3 regions of the Pseudomonas sp. KB-10 genome follow, and region 3 is predicted to be linked to each of the others. Evidence: predicted binding sites of a transcription regulator. Region 3 holds the regulator's gene; each other region holds the start of a gene.
The links. Region 3 encodes sigma-54, which starts transcription at its own class of promoters, with help from an activator protein. Its sites were predicted from a motif close to ANTGGCATNNANNTTGCTNT; they were not measured.
Positions count from the first base shown of each region.

Region 1: a site for sigma-54 is predicted at 3,581-3,600, ahead of flgB (flagellar basal body rod protein FlgB). Genes of this name have one in related genera too.
Region 2: a site for sigma-54 is predicted at 2,021-2,040, ahead of glnA (glutamate--ammonia ligase). Genes of this name have one in related genera too.

Region 1 covers NZ_QYYB01000002.1:191,818-197,622, reverse strand. The annotation lists gene DXK50_RS05920 (flagella synthesis protein FlgN) at 1-180, opposite strand, end outside; gene flgM (flagellar biosynthesis anti-sigma factor FlgM) at 231-566, opposite strand; gene flgA (flagellar basal body P-ring formation chaperone FlgA) at 702-1,460, opposite strand; gene DXK50_RS05905 (chemotaxis protein CheV) at 1,537-2,469, shown strand; gene cheR (protein-glutamate O-methyltransferase CheR) at 2,513-3,340, shown strand; gene flgB (flagellar basal body rod protein FlgB) at 3,648-4,055, shown strand; gene flgC (flagellar basal body rod protein FlgC) at 4,067-4,510, shown strand; gene flgD (flagellar hook assembly protein FlgD) at 4,530-5,195, shown strand; gene flgE (flagellar hook protein FlgE) at 5,232-5,805, shown strand, end outside.
Region 2 covers NZ_QYYB01000005.1:217,906-223,710, reverse strand. The annotation lists gene typA (translational GTPase TypA) at 1-201, opposite strand, end outside; gene thiI (tRNA uracil 4-sulfurtransferase ThiI) at 352-1,806, opposite strand; gene glnA (glutamate--ammonia ligase) at 2,136-3,542, shown strand; gene DXK50_RS15785 (DUF4124 domain-containing protein) at 3,819-4,385, shown strand; gene DXK50_RS15780 (DUF4124 domain-containing protein) at 4,388-5,002, shown strand; gene glnL (nitrogen regulation protein NR(II)) at 5,261-5,805, shown strand, end outside.
Region 3 covers NZ_QYYB01000004.1:160,035-165,839, reverse strand. The annotation lists gene DXK50_RS12485 (KpsF/GutQ family sugar-phosphate isomerase) at 1-737, shown strand, start outside; gene DXK50_RS12480 (KdsC family phosphatase) at 737-1,258, shown strand; gene lptC (LPS export ABC transporter periplasmic protein LptC) at 1,267-1,833, shown strand; gene lptA (lipopolysaccharide transport periplasmic protein LptA) at 1,820-2,359, shown strand; gene lptB (LPS export ABC transporter ATP-binding protein) at 2,359-3,084, shown strand; gene DXK50_RS12460 (RNA polymerase factor sigma-54) at 3,220-4,713, shown strand; gene hpf (ribosome hibernation-promoting factor, HPF/YfiA family) at 4,812-5,120, shown strand; gene ptsN (PTS IIA-like nitrogen regulatory protein PtsN) at 5,133-5,597, shown strand; gene rapZ (RNase adapter RapZ) at 5,599-5,805, shown strand, end outside.

The DNA of each region.
Region 1 (5,805 bases), on a different contig from region 3:
GCGCTCACTGCCATGCTGTTGGAGCAAGGCAAGCAGAGGTTGCTTTTCGTTGAGCAGGCTATCGAGGCGGGACAGGTCGCGTTCGGTGAGGGCCTGAAATTCGTTATCGATCAGCTCAAGCAATTGCTCGGCGGTGCCAATATCGGTGGTGAACAGGTCAAGCAGGGCTGTGTCGTGCATGGCGGGCTCTTGGGGGTCGGGCGTCCAACACCCCCAGCGCAGCCCTGGGACTAGCGCTGGGATTCGAAGTCGAGCAGTTTCTGGGCGACGCGTTTGCTGTCGACCTGGTAGCTGCCGTCGGCGATGGCCTGTTTCAGCTGGGCCACACGCTCCTTGTTGACGATGGGCTGATCGCGCAGCTTTTCGCCGATTGCCTGCAACTGCTGTGCCTCGCGGCTCAGTTGCACGGATTCGCCGCTCTTGGCGTTGGTTTGTTCATCGGTACCGGTGACAGGCGCCTTGTTCGGCTGCGCCGAATCACTGCGATTGCCAGCCTGAGTCGCGCCGGTACGCCCCGCATTAGCGGGCGTATTGGCATTGTTCAGCCGGTTGAAGTCGATGACCATGATGCAGAACCTCAGACGATTTGGTGGACGCTTGCCATGCTTTTCGGCCGTTGCCGAGAAAACTTTAGGACTAATTTCACTGCGTCGTTCATTAGTGTAGGGAATCGCCAGACCTTTGCGCTACAAGAAACATGCCTACATGGAAACTTCCACTTGGCCAGGGCCGACGACGCGGGCTCGCACCACTCGCTGCGAGCGCAGGTTACGCACATTGATCTGTTCGCCCGGTGCGCCGTCAGCCAGAGCCTCCCCGGGCATACGGACATTGACAGTGGTGCCACGAGCGCTGATGACGACCTGATCGCCACGACGTATGACTTCGGCAATCTGTAAATGGCTCGGCGCAAGTACCTGATCGCCGCCCAGTTGCCGCGTCAATTTCTTGCCAATTGCCTGTGAAGGGTCTGTCAGGAAGTTTTGACCCAGTGGCCCCACGTCGCGTTCCATCATGCTGAGATCCGCGGCTTTGACTACGCTCATGCGTTTGAGAGGGCGAGTCAATACGACCACCGGGCGGTACAAGCGTATCTCAGCCGGCACGAACACGGTCCAGGGGGCGCTGCCATCGCAGCGCACGCGTGTGGTGACGCGGCCCAGAGGCTGCGCCGGGCTTTCCAGCGTGGTGGTCAGCGGTTGATCGCACAAGGGCAGGCGTAACCGTGGGTCGAGACGATTGACGCGAATCTCATGGCGGCCCTGAATTTCGCTACGCTGTAGATATTCGGCGGTTGCCTGCTCAAGAAAGGACTCGGTTGCGCCGATAAGCTCTTCAGTGCTGGTAAAGGTGGCCGCCGCTGTACTGCTATAGCCGAGTGTTGGCAAAGCGAGTAAAACGGACAAAGGGGCAAGGCACTTTGCCAGTAGCTGACGGAATGATGACGTTCTCTGCTTCATAAGCAATGCAAAGCAAGCCCCGTGCCGCCTGCTAGGCTCAATGGGGATGCGTGACTAAACAAGAAGGAGTCCGGGCATGGCCGGGTTGATGGATTCGGTTAACCAGCGAACTCAGCTGGTGGGACAGAACCGCTTGGAGTTGTTGCTGTTTCGCCTGGAAGGCCCACAGCTATACGGTATCAACGTGTTCAAGGTGAAGGAGGTGCTGCAATGCCCCAACCTCACCATTATGCCCAAGTCCAGTCGGGTGGTGCGGGGGGTGGCCAACATTCGTGGCGGCACCATCCCGATCCTTGATCTATCCATCGCCACCGGGCGGGCGCCGCTGGAAGATCTCAAGACCAGCTTCGTCATCATTACCGAGTACAACACCAAGGTTCAGGGTTTTCTGGTGCGTTCGGTGGAGCGTATCGTCAACATGAATTGGGAAGAGATCCATCCGCCACCCAAGGGAACCGGGCGCGATCATTATCTGACCGCCGTCACGCGGCTCGATCAGCAGCTGGTCGAGATCATTGATGTGGAGAAAATCCTTGCCGAGGTTGCGCCTACCTCCGAGGTGATTTCCGCCGGCGTCATCGATGAGCAGGTTCAGAGTCAGGCAGTGACCAAGCATGTGTTGATCGTCGATGACTCCTCGGTGGCGCGCAAACAGGTTTCGCGCTGTCTGCAGACGGTTGGCGTCGAGGTGACGGCGCTGAATGATGGACGAGAGGCGCTCAATTACCTCAAGAAAATGGCGGAAGAGGGGCGCGATCCTGACAAGGAGCTGCTGATGCTGATTTCCGACATCGAGATGCCGGAAATGGATGGCTACACGCTGACGACGGAGATTCGCAGCGATCCGCGCATGCAGAAGCTGCATATCCTCCTGCATACTTCGCTTTCCGGTGTGTTCAACCAGGCGATGGTGAAGAAGGTCGGCGCGGACGATTTCCTCGCCAAGTTCAAACCAGATGACTTGGCAGCACGTGTGGTCGATCGCATTCGTGTATCGGATGGGGGCTGAAGGTCGTCCTTCGGCGAACGTTATGGTGGGTGAGGCGGCGCTAGTGTCTTCAGGTAATTTGGATTTCGAGCAGTTCCGGACGTTTCTGGAAAAGGCCTGCGGTATTTTGCTTGGTAGCAACAAGCAGTACCTGGTCTCCAGTCGTTTGAACAAGCTGATGGAACAGAACGGCATCAAAACCTTGGGCGAGCTGGTGCAGCGCATGCAAAGCCAGCCGCGCGGCGGGCTGCGCGAGCAGGTGGTGGATGCCATGACCACCAACGAGACCTTGTGGTTTCGCGACACCTACCCATTCGAGGTGCTCAAGAACCGCGTCCTGCCGGAGTTGATCAAGGCCTATCCGGCTCAGCGCCTGCGTATCTGGTCGGCGGCTTGCTCTTCGGGGCAGGAGCCATACTCGCTGTCGATGTCCATCGATGAGTTCGAGCGTACCAATCTTGGTCAGCTCAAGGCGGGCGTGCAGATCGTCGCCACCGATCTTTCGCCTTCGATGCTGGCCAATTGCAAGTCCGGTGAGTACGACAGCCTGGCCATGGGGCGCGGCCTCTCGCAGGAGCGTCTGCAGCGCTACTTTGACCCCAAAGGGCCGGGTCGCTGGCAGGTCAAGGCGCCGGTCAAGAGTCGGGTCGAGTTTCGGCCGCTCAACCTGCTGGACAGTTACGCGGCGCTGGGCAAGTTCGACATCGTGTTCTGTCGCAACGTGCTGATCTACTTTTCTGCCGAGGTGAAGAAAGACATCCTCACTCGCATTCACGCCACGCTGAAACCTGGCGGATACCTTTTCCTGGGCGCTTCCGAGGCGCTCAATGGCCTGCCGGATAAGTATCAGATGGTGCAATGCAGCCCTGGGATCATCTACAAGGCGAAATAGCCGCGAGGCTCGTTCGTTATCATCACTAGCGGGAGGCCCATGGCCTCCCGCTTGCATTTGTAGGAGCGGAATTATTCGCGCGGGAGCGATTGTTTTATCGCAAATAGATCCGCACCGACAGGCGGCAGTCTGCCAAACGCCCTTTGCCACCCGTTGCCAGCAAGCGGTAAAGCCTTGCCGCTTTGCCGCTTGTCTTCGCCTTATATGATGTTAAGTAGTTGATTTTATTGATTTAAATAACTTGGCACAGCCTTTGCTTAACAGCTCGCAACAGTGACCACATGGCCTTAGCGGCAAAGGTTCGAACATGAGCATCAATTTCGGTAGCGCACTCGGCATCCACGAACAGGCACTCGGTTTCCGCTCCCAGCGTGCCGAGGTGCTGGCAAACAACATCGCCAACGCCGATACCCCGAACTACAAGGCGCGCGACCTGGACTTCGCCAGCGTGCTGGCTGAGCAGAACAGCCGTATGCAGCGCGGTGGCGTTTCTCTGAACCGCACCGACAGCCGCCATATTCCGGCCGACGGCGTGAAAACCGGTGAGGCTGAGCTGCCGTATCGCACCCCGTTCCATGCCTCGCTGGATCAGAACACCGTTGACCTGCAGATCGAGCAGGCCAACTACGCGGAGAATGCCGTGCAGTTCCAGGCCAGCTTTACCTTCCTCAACAGCAAATTCAAAGGGCTGACCGCAGCCCTGCGCGGCGAATAAGGAGCGCGACCATGTCCCTTGCCAGTGTCTTCAATATCGCCGGAACCGGCATGAGCGCCCAGAGCACTCGCCTGAACACCATTTCCAGCAACATCGCCAACGCCGAGACCGTGTCTTCGAGCCTGGATCAGACCTACCGCGCCCGTCATCCGGTATTCGCGACTGTATTCCAGCAAGCGCAGGGCGGCGACCGTGGCTCTCTGTTCGCCGAGCAGGACGAGGCAGGTCGTGGTGTTCAGGTGCTGGGTGTGATCGAGGATCAGAGCAGCCTGATGCCGCGCTACGAGCCGGATCATCCCATGGCCAACGGCGACGGTTATGTCTACTACCCGAACGTCAACGTGGTCGAGGAAATGGCCGACATGATTTCCGCCAGTCGCGCCTTCCAGACCAACGTGGAAATGATGAATACCGCCAAACAAATGTTGCAGCGCGTACTGACTCTGGGTCAGTAACGCATCGAGGAGATTTCGAATGAGCACAGTAGGCGGAACCAGCTCGGTACTCGACCAGTATCAGATCAAGCAGGACACCAAGCAGAATAAGGATCTCGGCAAAAACGAGTTTCTCAATCTGCTGGTGGCGCAGTTGAACAACCAGAACCCGCTGGAGCCGCAGGGCAATGGCGAATTCATCGCCCAACTGGCGCAGTTCAGCCAGGTGGAAGGGATCGAGAAACTCAACACCAGCATGGGGTCGATGCTCTCCAGCTTCCAGTCTTCACAGGCGTTGCAGGCGTCCTCTCTGGTTGGCCGCAAGGTTATCGTGCCGGGCGAGAAGGCAGTGGTCGATACCAGTGAGAGCTTCAAGGCGAGCACCGTGCTGCCGGTCAGCAGCAGCAACGTGTACGTCAACGTTTATAACAACTCCGGTTCGCTGGTTACCCGGATCAACCTGGGCGAGCAGGCCGCTGGCAATGTCAGCTTCATCTGGGACGGCAAGGATTCGAGTGGCAATGTGGCGCCGCCCGGCACCTACAAGTTCGAGGCGCAGGCCACCTACGGTAACGAAACCAAAGGTCTTTACACCATGCTGCCGGCCAACGTCGACAGCGTGACGCTGGGCGGCAACGAGCTGATGCTCAATCTCGCCGGCCTCGGCAACGTTCCGCTTTCCCAAGTGCAGGTCATCGGCCAGTAATTATTTACGCCGGTCGTTCCGGCAAAGGAGTCTTCCATGTCGTTCAATATCGGTCTCAGTGGTCTGCGTGCGGCAACCAGCGACCTCAACGTCACCGGCAACAACATTGCCAACGCCGGTACTGCCGGCTTCAAACAGTCGCGTGCCGAGTTCGCCGATCTCTACGCCTCGTCGATGCTCGGCACCGGCAAGAATCCGCAGGGCAGTGGCGTGCTGCTGGGCGATGTGGCGCAGATGTTCAATCAGGGCAATATCAACTACACGCAGAACGCCCTGGACATGGCTGTCAACGGCAACGGCTTCTTCGTTACCAGCAACAACGGCGAGATCAGCTATACCCGTGCCGGCTACTTCGGTACCGATCGCGATGGTTATATCGTCAACAATTTCGGCTATCGGCTGCAGGGCTATGGCGCGGACGAGAACGGCAACATCCTGCCGGTTCGCAGCGATCTGCGGGTCAATGCCGGGCAGCAGGAGCCGAAGGCGACTACCTCGGTCACGCAGACGATCAACCTGAACTCCAACGCCGTACGTCCGGCCAATGCCGGAACCATGGCGGCGCCGACCTTCGATCCGAGCGACTCGCAGTCCTTCAACTGGTCAACTT
Region 2 (5,805 bases), on a different contig from region 3:
GTCGCCCCACTTCAGCGCAGTGTTCTTGGCCAGAATGGTAATGCCGCGCTCTTTCTCCTGGTCGTTGGAGTCCATGACGCGCTCGTTTTCCGCTTCTTTGCGGTCGAGGGTGCCGGACAGACGCAGCAGTTTGTCGACGAGGGTGGTTTTGCCATGGTCGACGTGGGCGATGATGGCGATGTTGCGCAGATTTTCGATCACTGTGTGTATCTCGATCAGAGGATTCGGTGTGTCGCCCAGCCTGGACGACGAATATGAAGAAAACTGTTTCAGCGAACCAGACAGGGCATCGCTTGAAGCGCTGGGTCGGGAGGGCGATGGCGGATACTCCCGCCATTCAACCCCGGCGTCCTATGCCGGACGATAAACGCGCACATTGGCATGCCCCTCGCTCAGCAGGTGATGGGCATGCAGGCGGCTCATGACGCCCTTGTCGCAATACAGCAGGTACTGGCGGTTCTCATCCAGTTCCTTGAATTTGTTGTTCAGCGCATAGAACGGCAGCGCCTGCACCTCGACGCCCGGCACGTCCAGCGGCTCGTCTTCGGCAGCATCGGGATGGCGAATGTCGATGACGATCTGCCCGGCCAGCGCCTCACGCACCTCCTCGACCTGCACGTCCTTGCCCAGCTCGTCGATCACGCGGTCGATGGGCAGTTGGGTGGCACGTTCCAGAGCACGATCGAGGATGGCCATGTCGAACTGCGCCTCCTCCTTCTCGACGCGGTAACCGCGCGCCTTGGTGGTCGGGTTGACCGAGATAACGCCACAGTACTCAGGCATGTTCTTGGCGAACTCGGCGGTGCCGATCTGCGTGGCGGTGTCGATGATGTCCTGCTTGTGGCTGGCGATCAGCGGACGCATCACCAGCATGTCGGTCGCCGAATCGATCACCGCCAGGTTGGTCAGGGTCTGGCTCGACACCTGGCTGATCGCCTCCCCGGTGACCAGCGCCTCGATCTGCAGTTTTTCGGCAACACGGCTGGCGGCGCGCAGCATCATGCGCTTGAGGATGACGCCCATCTGGCTGTTGTCGACCTTGCCGAGAATCTCGCCGACCACTTCTTCGAACGGCACGCTGACGAACAGCACGCGCTGCGAGCGGCCGAACTTCTGCCAGATGTAGTGCGCCACTTCCATCACGCCCAATTCATGGGCACGGCCACCCAGATTGAAAAAGCAGAAGTGGCTGACCAGACCGCGACGCATCATCTGATAGGCCGCGACGGTGGAGTCGAAACCGCCGCTCATCAGCACCAGAGTCTGCTCCAGCGAGCCCAGCGGGTAGCCGCCGAGGCCTTCGTGACGGTTGTGCACCACGAAGAGGCGCTGGTCACGAATTTCCATGCGCACTTCGACTTCCGGCTTCTTCAGGTCGATGCCGGCTGCACCGCACTCCTGGCGCAGGCGCGAACCGACATGACGCTCGACATCGATGGAGCTGAACACGTGCTTGCCGCCGCGCTTGCAGCGTACAGCGAAGATCTTGCCCGGCAGCTGGTCGGCGTAGTGGCGCTTGCAATGCTCGGTGATCTCGTCCAGATCGCCCAGCGGGTATTCGTTGACTTCGAGGAACAGGCCGATGCCCGGTGTGTTGCGCAGGCGTTCGGTCATCTCGCTGAGCAGGCGCGGATCGTCCAGGTCGGTCTCGACCTCCAGGTTGTCCCAGACACCCGTGACCCGCAGCTCGGGGTCAAGGTCACGCAGCACGGAGCGAATGTTCTTCCCCAACTGGCGAATGAACTGCTTGCGCACCGGGCGACTCTTGATGGTGATTTCCGGGAAAACTTTGACGATCAGCTTCATGAATAGGCCGCCCACTTGGGGGACGAAAAAACAGGGGCGCGGATTATAGCGGAAATTGTTCAAGCTTTGACCAAAAATACTGCAGCGCCGAGACAGTGCACCAAAATAGGTCTTCACGAGAAATTGCAGCCCTCAAATGGTGCAAATATCTGCACGAGATCAGCGTGCAGCCGGCGCAGCGCCTGAGTTTCGCGGTCTCTGCCCATTAAAGGGCACTGGCATGCAATTTGCTCCCTTGTGAGGCAGGTCGCCCTGAAGGACTATCCCGCCGGGCTTCACCGCACATATCGGGGCTCCACGAAGCGAGCCTTTTCCATCTGGAGGACAACATGTCTAAGGCTGTTCAACTGATCAAAGAACACGACGTAAAGTGGGTAGACCTGCGCTTCACCGACACCAAAGGCAAGCAGCACCACGTGACCATGCCGGCCCGTGACGCCCTGGACGAGGACTTCTTCGAGCACGGCAAGATGTTCGATGGCTCGTCCATCCATGGCTGGAAAGGCATCGAAGCCTCCGACATGATCCTGATGCCGGTCGACGAAACCTCCGTGCTGGACCCGTTCACCGAAGAGCCGACCCTGATCATCGTTTGCGACATCATCGAGCCGAGCACCATGCAGGGCTACGATCGTGACCCGCGCTCCATCGCCAAGCGTGCCGAAGAGTTCTTGAAAACCACCGGCATCGGTGACACCGTATTCGTGGGCCCGGAGCCCGAGTTCTTCATCTTCGACGAAGTGAAGTTCAAGTCCGACATCTCCGGCTCGATGTTCAAGATCTACTCCGAGCAAGGCTCCTGGATGACCGACCAGGACGTGGAAGGCGGCAACAAGGGCCACCGTCCGGCCGTCAAAGGCGGTTACTTCCCGGTTCCGCCGTGCGACCACGACCACGAAATCCGTACTGCCATGTGTAATGCCATGGAAGAAATGGGCCTGGTCGTCGAAGTGCACCACCACGAAGTGGCCACTGCCGGCCAGAACGAAATCGGCGTGAAGTTCAACACCCTGGTTGCCAAGGCTGACGAAGTTCAGACCCTGAAGTACTGCGTGCACAACGTAGCCGACGCCTACGGCAAGACCGCTACCTTCATGCCCAAGCCCCTGTACGGCGACAACGGTTCGGGCATGCATGTGCATATGTCGATCTCCAAGGACGGCAAGAACACCTTCGCAGGCGAAGGCTATGCCGGTCTGTCCGAGACCGCTCTGTACTTCATCGGCGGCATCATCAAGCACGGTAAGGCCCTGAACGGCTTCACCAACCCGTCGACCAACTCCTACAAGCGTCTGGTTCCGGGCTTCGAAGCTCCGGTCATGCTGGCCTACTCGGCTCGCAACCGCAGCGCCTCGATCCGTATCCCGTACGTTTCCAGCCCGAAAGCCCGCCGTATCGAAGCGCGCTTCCCGGACCCGGCTGCCAACCCGTACCTGTGCTTCGCTGCACTGCTGATGGCCGGTCTGGACGGTATCCAGAACAAGATCCACCCGGGCGATGCCGCCGACAAGAACCTGTACGATCTGCCGCCGGAAGAAGGCAAGCTGATCCCGCAGGTGTGCGGCAGCCTGAAAGAAGCCCTGGAAGAGCTGGACAAGGGCCGCGCATTCCTGACCAAGGGCGGCGTGTTCTCCGACGACTTCATCGATGCCTACATCGAGCTGAAGAGCGAAGAAGAAATCAAGGTACGTACCTTCGTACACCCGCTGGAATACGACCTGTACTACAGCGTCTAAACCAGATTCGCGCCGCCCTCGTGCGGCGCGCTTCAAGAGCCCTGCCCGGCCCTGCCTGGCGGGGCTTTTTTATGGGCAGGCAACAACACCATGCCCTGTAGGAGCGAGCTCTGCTCGCGAAGCTCTTCAGGTCGCCAGGTTCGCGAGCAGAGCTCGCTCCGACGGCAGATCCGATTCCACTTTTTGTAGCCAAACGTCACAGCCATAGCGCCCTGCGCTTGCCAGGAACCGATAGCAGTGCAAGGCTTAGCGCATCACCCGAGGAGGGATCGGCCCATGCGCCCATTACTCGCCTGCCTGTTGCTTGCCCTGGCCCTGCCGGCCAGTGCGCAGATTTACAAGTACACCGATGCCAACGGCAATACCGTCTTCACCAATCAGCCGCCGGACGGCACGGCTGCCGAGAGTGTCGAGTTGCCGCCAACCAACACGGTGGAGATGCAGACGCCCAGCATGCCGCCGGCCGAAGACGATACTTCGGCGCAGAGCGAAGCGCCCTATGCCGAGCTGAGCCTGACCGGCATCCCGGATGATGAGGCCATGCGCGCCAACAACGGCACCTTCATCGTTGGCGTGAACATTAAGCCGCGCCTGCAGCCCGGTCACCGTCTGCGCCTGATTCTCGATGGCGAACCCTACGGCCAGGCCAGCAACGTTCCGAGCCTGCAACTGACCAATATCGACCGTGGCGAGCACGCACTGGCCGTGGCCGTGATGGCCGGCGACCGAATCGTCCAGCAGAGCGCCACCGAAACCTTTACCGTACAGCGCATCAGCCTGAACAGTCCGGCGCGCCAGACCCCACCACCGCCTCCACGCCCTAAGCCGAAGCCTGCCAATTGACTATGCGATTTCCGCTCATCCTGCTTCTGCTCGCCGCACCGCTCGCTTTCGGTCAGGTCTACACCTACATCGACGCCGACGGTAACCGCGTATTCACCGACAAGCCACGCAGCAGCAATGCCGAACGGGTGATGCTGGCGCCAGCCAACAGCGTGGAGCTGAGCCAGCCCAAGCCGACGGTGCGCATGGCCCCACCCGCGGTTACCAAGCCCACGGTGCACTACCAGGTGCTGCGCATTCTCGTGCCGGAGCCGGACGCCTCGATCCACAACGGCTCGGGGGATATGATCGTGACCCTCAACAGTGAGCCGGGCCTGCTGCCCGGCCACAGCTACCGTCTGCTGCTCGATGGCGAACCTCAGGGCGAAATCAGCCGCAGCCCGGTGTTTTCCCTGCGGCACGTCGACCGCGGCATGCACCAACTGGTGGCAGAGATCATCGACTCTGCCGGCCTTATCGTCGAGCGCACGCCGGCGCAGCCCTTTCACATGCACCGCATGAGCCTGGCGCAGAAGCGCAAGGTGAACCCGTGCAAGAAGGATGAATACGGCGTACGGCCCGAGTGCCCGCTGAAAGACAAGCCCAAGGAAGAGGTCAGCATCCTGCCCTTCTTCTGAGCCAGCTCGCACCTTTATGGTGCAATCATGCACACCACCTCCTAAGCTCTCCCTGTTTTGGGTCGCTTCCCCTACCCAGCGGCTTCGCCTCGGCTGCGCCTGCCTGCGAACGCCCCAAAAGCAGCCGGGAGCGACGTCTGGCCCGGCTGGCGAGCGCCAAAGACGGGCCGCCAACAAGGGCGGGCAAAAAAAATGCGTCTTTTCGGGGCCTTGGTTTGCTTCTTGCATTTTCCTGCCCATTGCCGGAACGCACTGCCTATGACCATCAACGACGCGCTGCACCGACTGCTACTCGACAACCTGACCACCGCCACCCTGCTGCTCGATAGCCAGCTGTGCCTTGAGTACATGAACCCGGCGGCGGAAATGCTCCTGGCCGTCAGTGGCCAGCGCAGCCATGGCCAGTTCATCAGCGACCTGTTCACCGAATCGCCCGAGGCGCTGTCGTCGCTGCGCCAGGCGGTGGAGCAGGCGCATCCGTTCAACAAGCGTGAAGCCGTGCTGACCTCGGTCACCGGCCAGACGCTGACCGTGGACTATGCGGTGACGCCGCTGTTCAGCAAGGGCGAGACCCTGCTGCTGCTGGAAGTGCACCCGCGCGACCGCCTGCTGCGCATCACCAAGGAAGAGGCGCAGCTGTCCAAGCAGGAAACCACCAAACTGCTGGTGCGCGGCCTGGCCCACGAGATCAAGAACCCGCTCGGCGGCATTCGTGGCGCGGCCCAGCTGCTGTCGCGCGAGCTGCCCAACGAAGAGCTCAAGGACTACACCAACGTCATCATCGAGGAGGCCGACCGCCTGCG
Region 3 (5,805 bases):
AGGCCAGCCACGGCGACATGGGCATGATCACCAAGGACGACATCGTTCTGGTCCTGTCCAACTCGGGCTCGACCGCCGAGATCGTCACTCTGCTGCCGCTGATCAAACGCCTCGGCATCCGCCTGATCAGCATGACCGGCAACCCCGACTCGCCGCTGGCCAAGGCCGCCGAAGTCAATCTCGACGCACGCGTGTCCCAGGAAGCCTGCCCGCTGAACCTGGCACCGACCTCTTCGACCACCGCCAGCCTGGTGCTGGGCGATGCCCTGGCCATTGCCCTGCTGGAAGCGCGTGGTTTCACCGCCGAAGACTTTGCCTTTTCCCATCCGGGCGGCGCGCTCGGCCGTCGGCTGCTGCTCAAGGTGGAAAACGTCATGCACGCAGGCGACGCCCTGCCACGGGTGAATCGCGGCACCAGCCTGCGCGATGCGCTGCTGGAAATGACCCAGAAGGGTCTGGGCATGACCGTGGTGCTCGAAGAAGACGGCCGCCTGGCCGGCATCTTCACCGACGGCGACCTGCGCCGCACACTGGACAAGGGCATCGACGTGCGCCAGGCATCGATCGACGAAGTCATGACCCCGCACGGCAAGACTGCCCGCGCCGAGATGCTCGCCGCCGAAGCGCTGAAAATCATGGAAGACCACAAGATCAACGCGCTGGTGGTGGTCGACGACCAGGACAACCCGGTCGGCGCCCTCAACATGCATGATCTGCTGCGCGCTGGAGTGATGTGATGAACGACCTGCTGCAACGCGCCCGCGCCGTCAAACTGGCGATCTTCGACGTCGACGGAGTGCTCACCGACGGCCGCCTGTACTTCCTCGAAGACGGCAGCGAGTTCAAGACCTTCAACACGCTCGACGGCCACGGCATCAAGATGCTGATCAACTCGGGCGTGCAAACCGCCATCATCAGCGGACGCAAGACCCCGGTGGTCGAGCGCCGCGCCAACAACCTCGGTATCCAGCACCTGTTCCAGGGCCGTGAGGACAAACTCGTGGTGCTCGACGGCCTGCTCGCCGAACTCGGCCTAAGCTATGAACAGGTTGCCTATCTGGGCGACGACCTGCCGGATCTTCCGGTTATCCGCCGGGTCGGATTGGGCATGGCCGTGGCCAGCGCCGACAGTTTCGTGCGCCAGCACGCCCATGGCGTAACCCAGGCGCGCGGCGGCGACGGTGCTGCGCGGGAATTCTGCGAACTGATCATGCGTGCCCAGGGCACACTGGACGCGGCCCAGGCCGCCTACCTGTAGAGAACAGCATGCCGCGTAAACTTTTAAATACTCTGATCTTTGCCCTGATTGCAGTCGTGGTGGCCGCTCTGGGCTACTGGAACCTCGCACCGGACAGCACCCGCGTGACCCAACAGGGTGGCGACGACAACGTCGTCGACTTCTATGTCCTCGGCGCGCGTACCGTACAGTTCCAGGACGACGGCAAACTGCACTACCGCATGACCGCGGACAAGCTCGAACACGTCAAGAGCACCGACATCACCCTGATCGACACACCCAAGCTCGACCTCTATCGCGGCACCGAACTGCCGTGGAAGGTGACCAGCCAGCGCGCCGAGGTCTCTCCCGGCGGCGTCGAGGTGGAACTGATCGACGACGTGCGTATCGCCCGCACCGATGCCAAGAATCGTCCAACCATCATCACCAGTAGCCGCATGACCGTTATTCCCGACAAGGAATATGCGCAGACCGAGCAAGCCGTTAGAATCGTCGCGGCCAACGGGGTGACCACGGCACAAGGAATGAAAGCGTACTTGAATGACGGCAGGATGCTCCTGCAGTCCAACGTAAGAGGCCAGCATGAGGTTCGTTAATACCCTCCCCCTGATTATCAGCCTCGGCGCCGCATTGGGAAGCGCGGCTGCCTGGGCACTGCCATCGGACCGCGACCAGCCGATCCGCATCCAGGCCGACAGTGCCGAGCTGGATGACAAGCAAGGCGTAGCCGTCTACCGCGGCGATGTGATCATCACCCAGGGCACCCTGAAGATCACCGGCGACACCGTGACCATCACGCAGACCGCCAGCGGCGATATCGATGTCTTCACCTCGGTAGGCAATCTGGCCTACTACGAGCAGAAGCCGGCCGAGGACAAGGAGATCGTCAAGGCCTACGGCAAGACCATCCAGTACTTCGCCAGCAACGAGCGCATCGTACTGATCGATCAGGCCAAGGTGATTCAGGAAGGTAATACATTCGAAGGCGAGAAGATCGTGTACGACACCCGCCGCCAGATCGTCAATGCAGGTCGCGCCACGGGCGGCAACGTCAGCACGCCGCGTCCACGCATCGACATGGTCATCCAACCGAAGAACAAACCCGCGGATCAGCAGCAGTAATGGCCATTCTCAAAGCCCAACACCTGGCGAAAAGCTACAAGAGCCGCCAGGTCGTGCGTGACGTCAGCCTGAGCATCGAAAGCGGTCAGATCGTCGGCCTGCTCGGCCCCAATGGCGCCGGCAAGACCACCTGCTTCTATATGATCGTTGGCCTGGTACGCGCCGATCAGGGCCGCGTGCTGATCGACGACCTGGACGTCAGCCATCAGCCCATGCACGGGCGCGCGCGCGCCGGCATCGGCTACCTGCCGCAGGAAGCCTCGATCTTCCGCAAGCTGTCGGTGGCGGACAACATCATGGCCATTCTGGAAACGCGCAAGGACCTGGACCGCGCCGGGCGCAAGGCGGAACTGGACAGCCTGCTGCAGGAGTTCCATATCCACCATATCGCCGACAGCCTGGGCATGAGCCTGTCCGGTGGTGAGCGCCGCCGCGTGGAGATCGCCCGCGCCCTGGCGACCAATCCCAAGTTCATCCTGCTCGACGAACCCTTCGCCGGTGTCGACCCGATCTCGGTGGGCGACATCAAACAGATCATCCACCACCTCAAGACCAAGGGTATCGGCATTCTGATCACCGATCACAACGTGCGCGAGACTCTGGATATCTGCGAAACCGCCTACATCGTCAACGACGGGCAGTTGATCGCCGAAGGCGACGCCGAGACCATCCTCGCCAACCAGACAGTGAAAGAAGTCTATCTGGGCCACGAATTCCGCCTTTAGGTCGGCGACGTTTCGCTACAGAAATATTGCACCCTCTAGGCAAGAACGAGAAATTCAGGCATATAATTTGCTTCCTGGCGGCGCTCCGGCGCCCTGATGTGGAAGGCGTAACTCGCCAGTAAATTAAGGTCTGCAATGAAACCATCGCTAGTCCTCAAGATGGGCCAGCAGCTGACGATGACCCCGCAGCTGCAACAGGCTATCCGCCTCCTCCAACTGTCGACCCTGGACCTGCAACAGGAAATTCAGGAGGCACTGGAATCCAACCCCATGCTCGAGCGCCAGGAAGATGGCGACGACTTCGACAACAGCGATCCGATGGCCGACGGTGCCGAAAGCGCCACCCCTGCCCCGAGCAAGGAAGAGAGCTACCAGGAAAGCACGCCCACCGTGGACAACCTGGAAGACGGCGAATGGGGCGAACGCATCCCCAACGAGCTGCCAGTCGATACCGCCTGGGAAGATATCTACCAGACCAGTGCCAGCAGCCTGCCCAGCAACGATGACGACGAGTGGGACTTCACCACCCGCACCTCCAGCGGCGAGAGCCTGCACAGTCACCTGCTCTGGCAACTGAATCTGGCCCCCATGTCGGACAAGGACCGGCTGATCGCGGCCACCCTGATCGACTGCATCAACAACGACGGCTATCTCGAGGAAACCCTCGAGGAAGTGACCGAGTCCTTCGACCCCGAGCTGGATGTCGAACTGGACGAAGTGGAAGTCGTCCTGCACCGCATCCAGCAGTTCGAACCGGCCGGTATCGGTGCACGCGACCTGCGCGAATGCCTGCTGCTGCAACTGCGCCAGCTGCCTGCCAATACGCCCTGGCTGAACGAAACCCAGCGCGTCGTCAGCGATTATCTCGAGTTGCTCGGCAGCCGCGACTACGCCCAACTGATGCGCCGTACCAAACTCAAGGAAGACGAACTGCGTCAGGTCATCGACCTGATCCAGCGCCTGAATCCGCGCCCGGGTTCGCAGATCGAATCCAGCGAGCCGGAGTATGTCGTACCCGACGTGATCGTGCGCAAGCACAACGACCGCTGGCTGGTGGAGCTGAACCAGGAAGCCATGCCGCGCCTGCGCGTCAACCCACAGTACGCAGGCTTCGTCAAACGCGCCGACTCCAGCGCCGACAACACCTTCATGCGCAATCAGCTGCAGGAGGCGCGCTGGTTCATCAAGAGCCTGCAGAGCCGCAACGAGACGCTGATGAAGGTGGCCACGCAGATCGTCGAGCACCAACGCGGTTTTCTCGATTACGGTGACGAGGCGATGAAGCCTCTGGTGCTGCACGACATCGCCGAAGCGGTAGGCATGCACGAGTCGACCATTTCACGCGTTACCACGCAGAAATTCATGCACACCCCGCGTGGTATTTACGAGCTGAAATACTTCTTCTCCAGCCACGTCAGCACCTCCGAAGGCGGCGAATGTTCATCCACGGCGATCCGCGCGATCATCAAAAAACTGGTTGCCGCAGAAAACGCGAAAAAGCCGTTGAGTGACAGCAAGATCGCTGGTTTACTGGAGGCACAAGGCATCCAAGTCGCCCGTCGGACGGTCGCCAAGTATCGCGAGTCCCTCGGTATAGCGCCCTCCAGTGAGCGCAAGCGACTGATGTAGGTCAGATCGACTGAAGGCCAAGGTCTTCAGGCCAAAGTGTTCCGGAGGCGGGTCGAATCGGACCCGCCGCTTACACAAGGCAACAAGGAGAAAGCGGTATGCAAGTCAACATCAGTGGACATCAGCTGGATGTGACCGACGCCCTGCGTGACTACATCGGCGAGAAACTGGGCCGACTGGAACGCCACTTCGACAAGATCACCAACGTTCAGGTGACCATGGAGGTCGAGAAACTCAAGCAGAAGATCGAAGCCACCCTGCATGTTGCCGGCGGCGAAGTCGTCGCCAACGCAGAACACCAGGACATGTACGCAGCCATCGACCTGTTGGCCGATAAACTCGACCGTCAACTCATCAAGCACAAGGAAAAGCAGCTCGAGCGTCTGCAAGGCGCCACGGCCCGCTAACATTCCCCATCCATGATCCGACTTGAAAACATCCTGACCCCCGGCCGTTCACTGGTGAACGTGCCGGGCGGCAGTAAGAAACGCGTGCTCGAACAGATCGCCAATCTGGTCGCCCGCGACCTGCCTGACCTGGATGCCCAGGACATATTCGAAAGCCTTATCGCCCGCGAGAAGCTCGGTTCCACCGGTTTCGGCAACGGCATCGCCATACCCCACTGCCGTCTGGCCGGCTGCAGTGCACCGATCAGCGCTGTTTTGCACCTCGATACCGCCGTCGACTTCGACGCCATCGACGGCGCGCCGGTCGATCTGCTGTTTGTCCTGCTGGTGCCGGAAGCGGCAACCGACGCGCACCTCGAACTACTGCGCCAGATCGCCAGCATGCTCGACCGCCAGGATGTACGTGAACGTCTACGCCAGGCCAACAGTGGCGAAGATCTCTATCAGGTCGTGGTGGACATTCAGAACGGTCAATGACATGCGCCTGATCATCGTCAGCGGTCGCTCGGGCTCGGGCAAGAGCACCGCCCTCGATGTACTTGAGGACAACGGTTTTTATTGCATCGACAACCTGCCGGCCGGCTTGCTGCCGGACCTCGCCGAGCGCTTCCTGCCGCACAGCGACATGCTGCTGCCGCAAGTCGCCGTCTCTATCGATGCACGCAACCTGCTGAGCCAGCTCAAG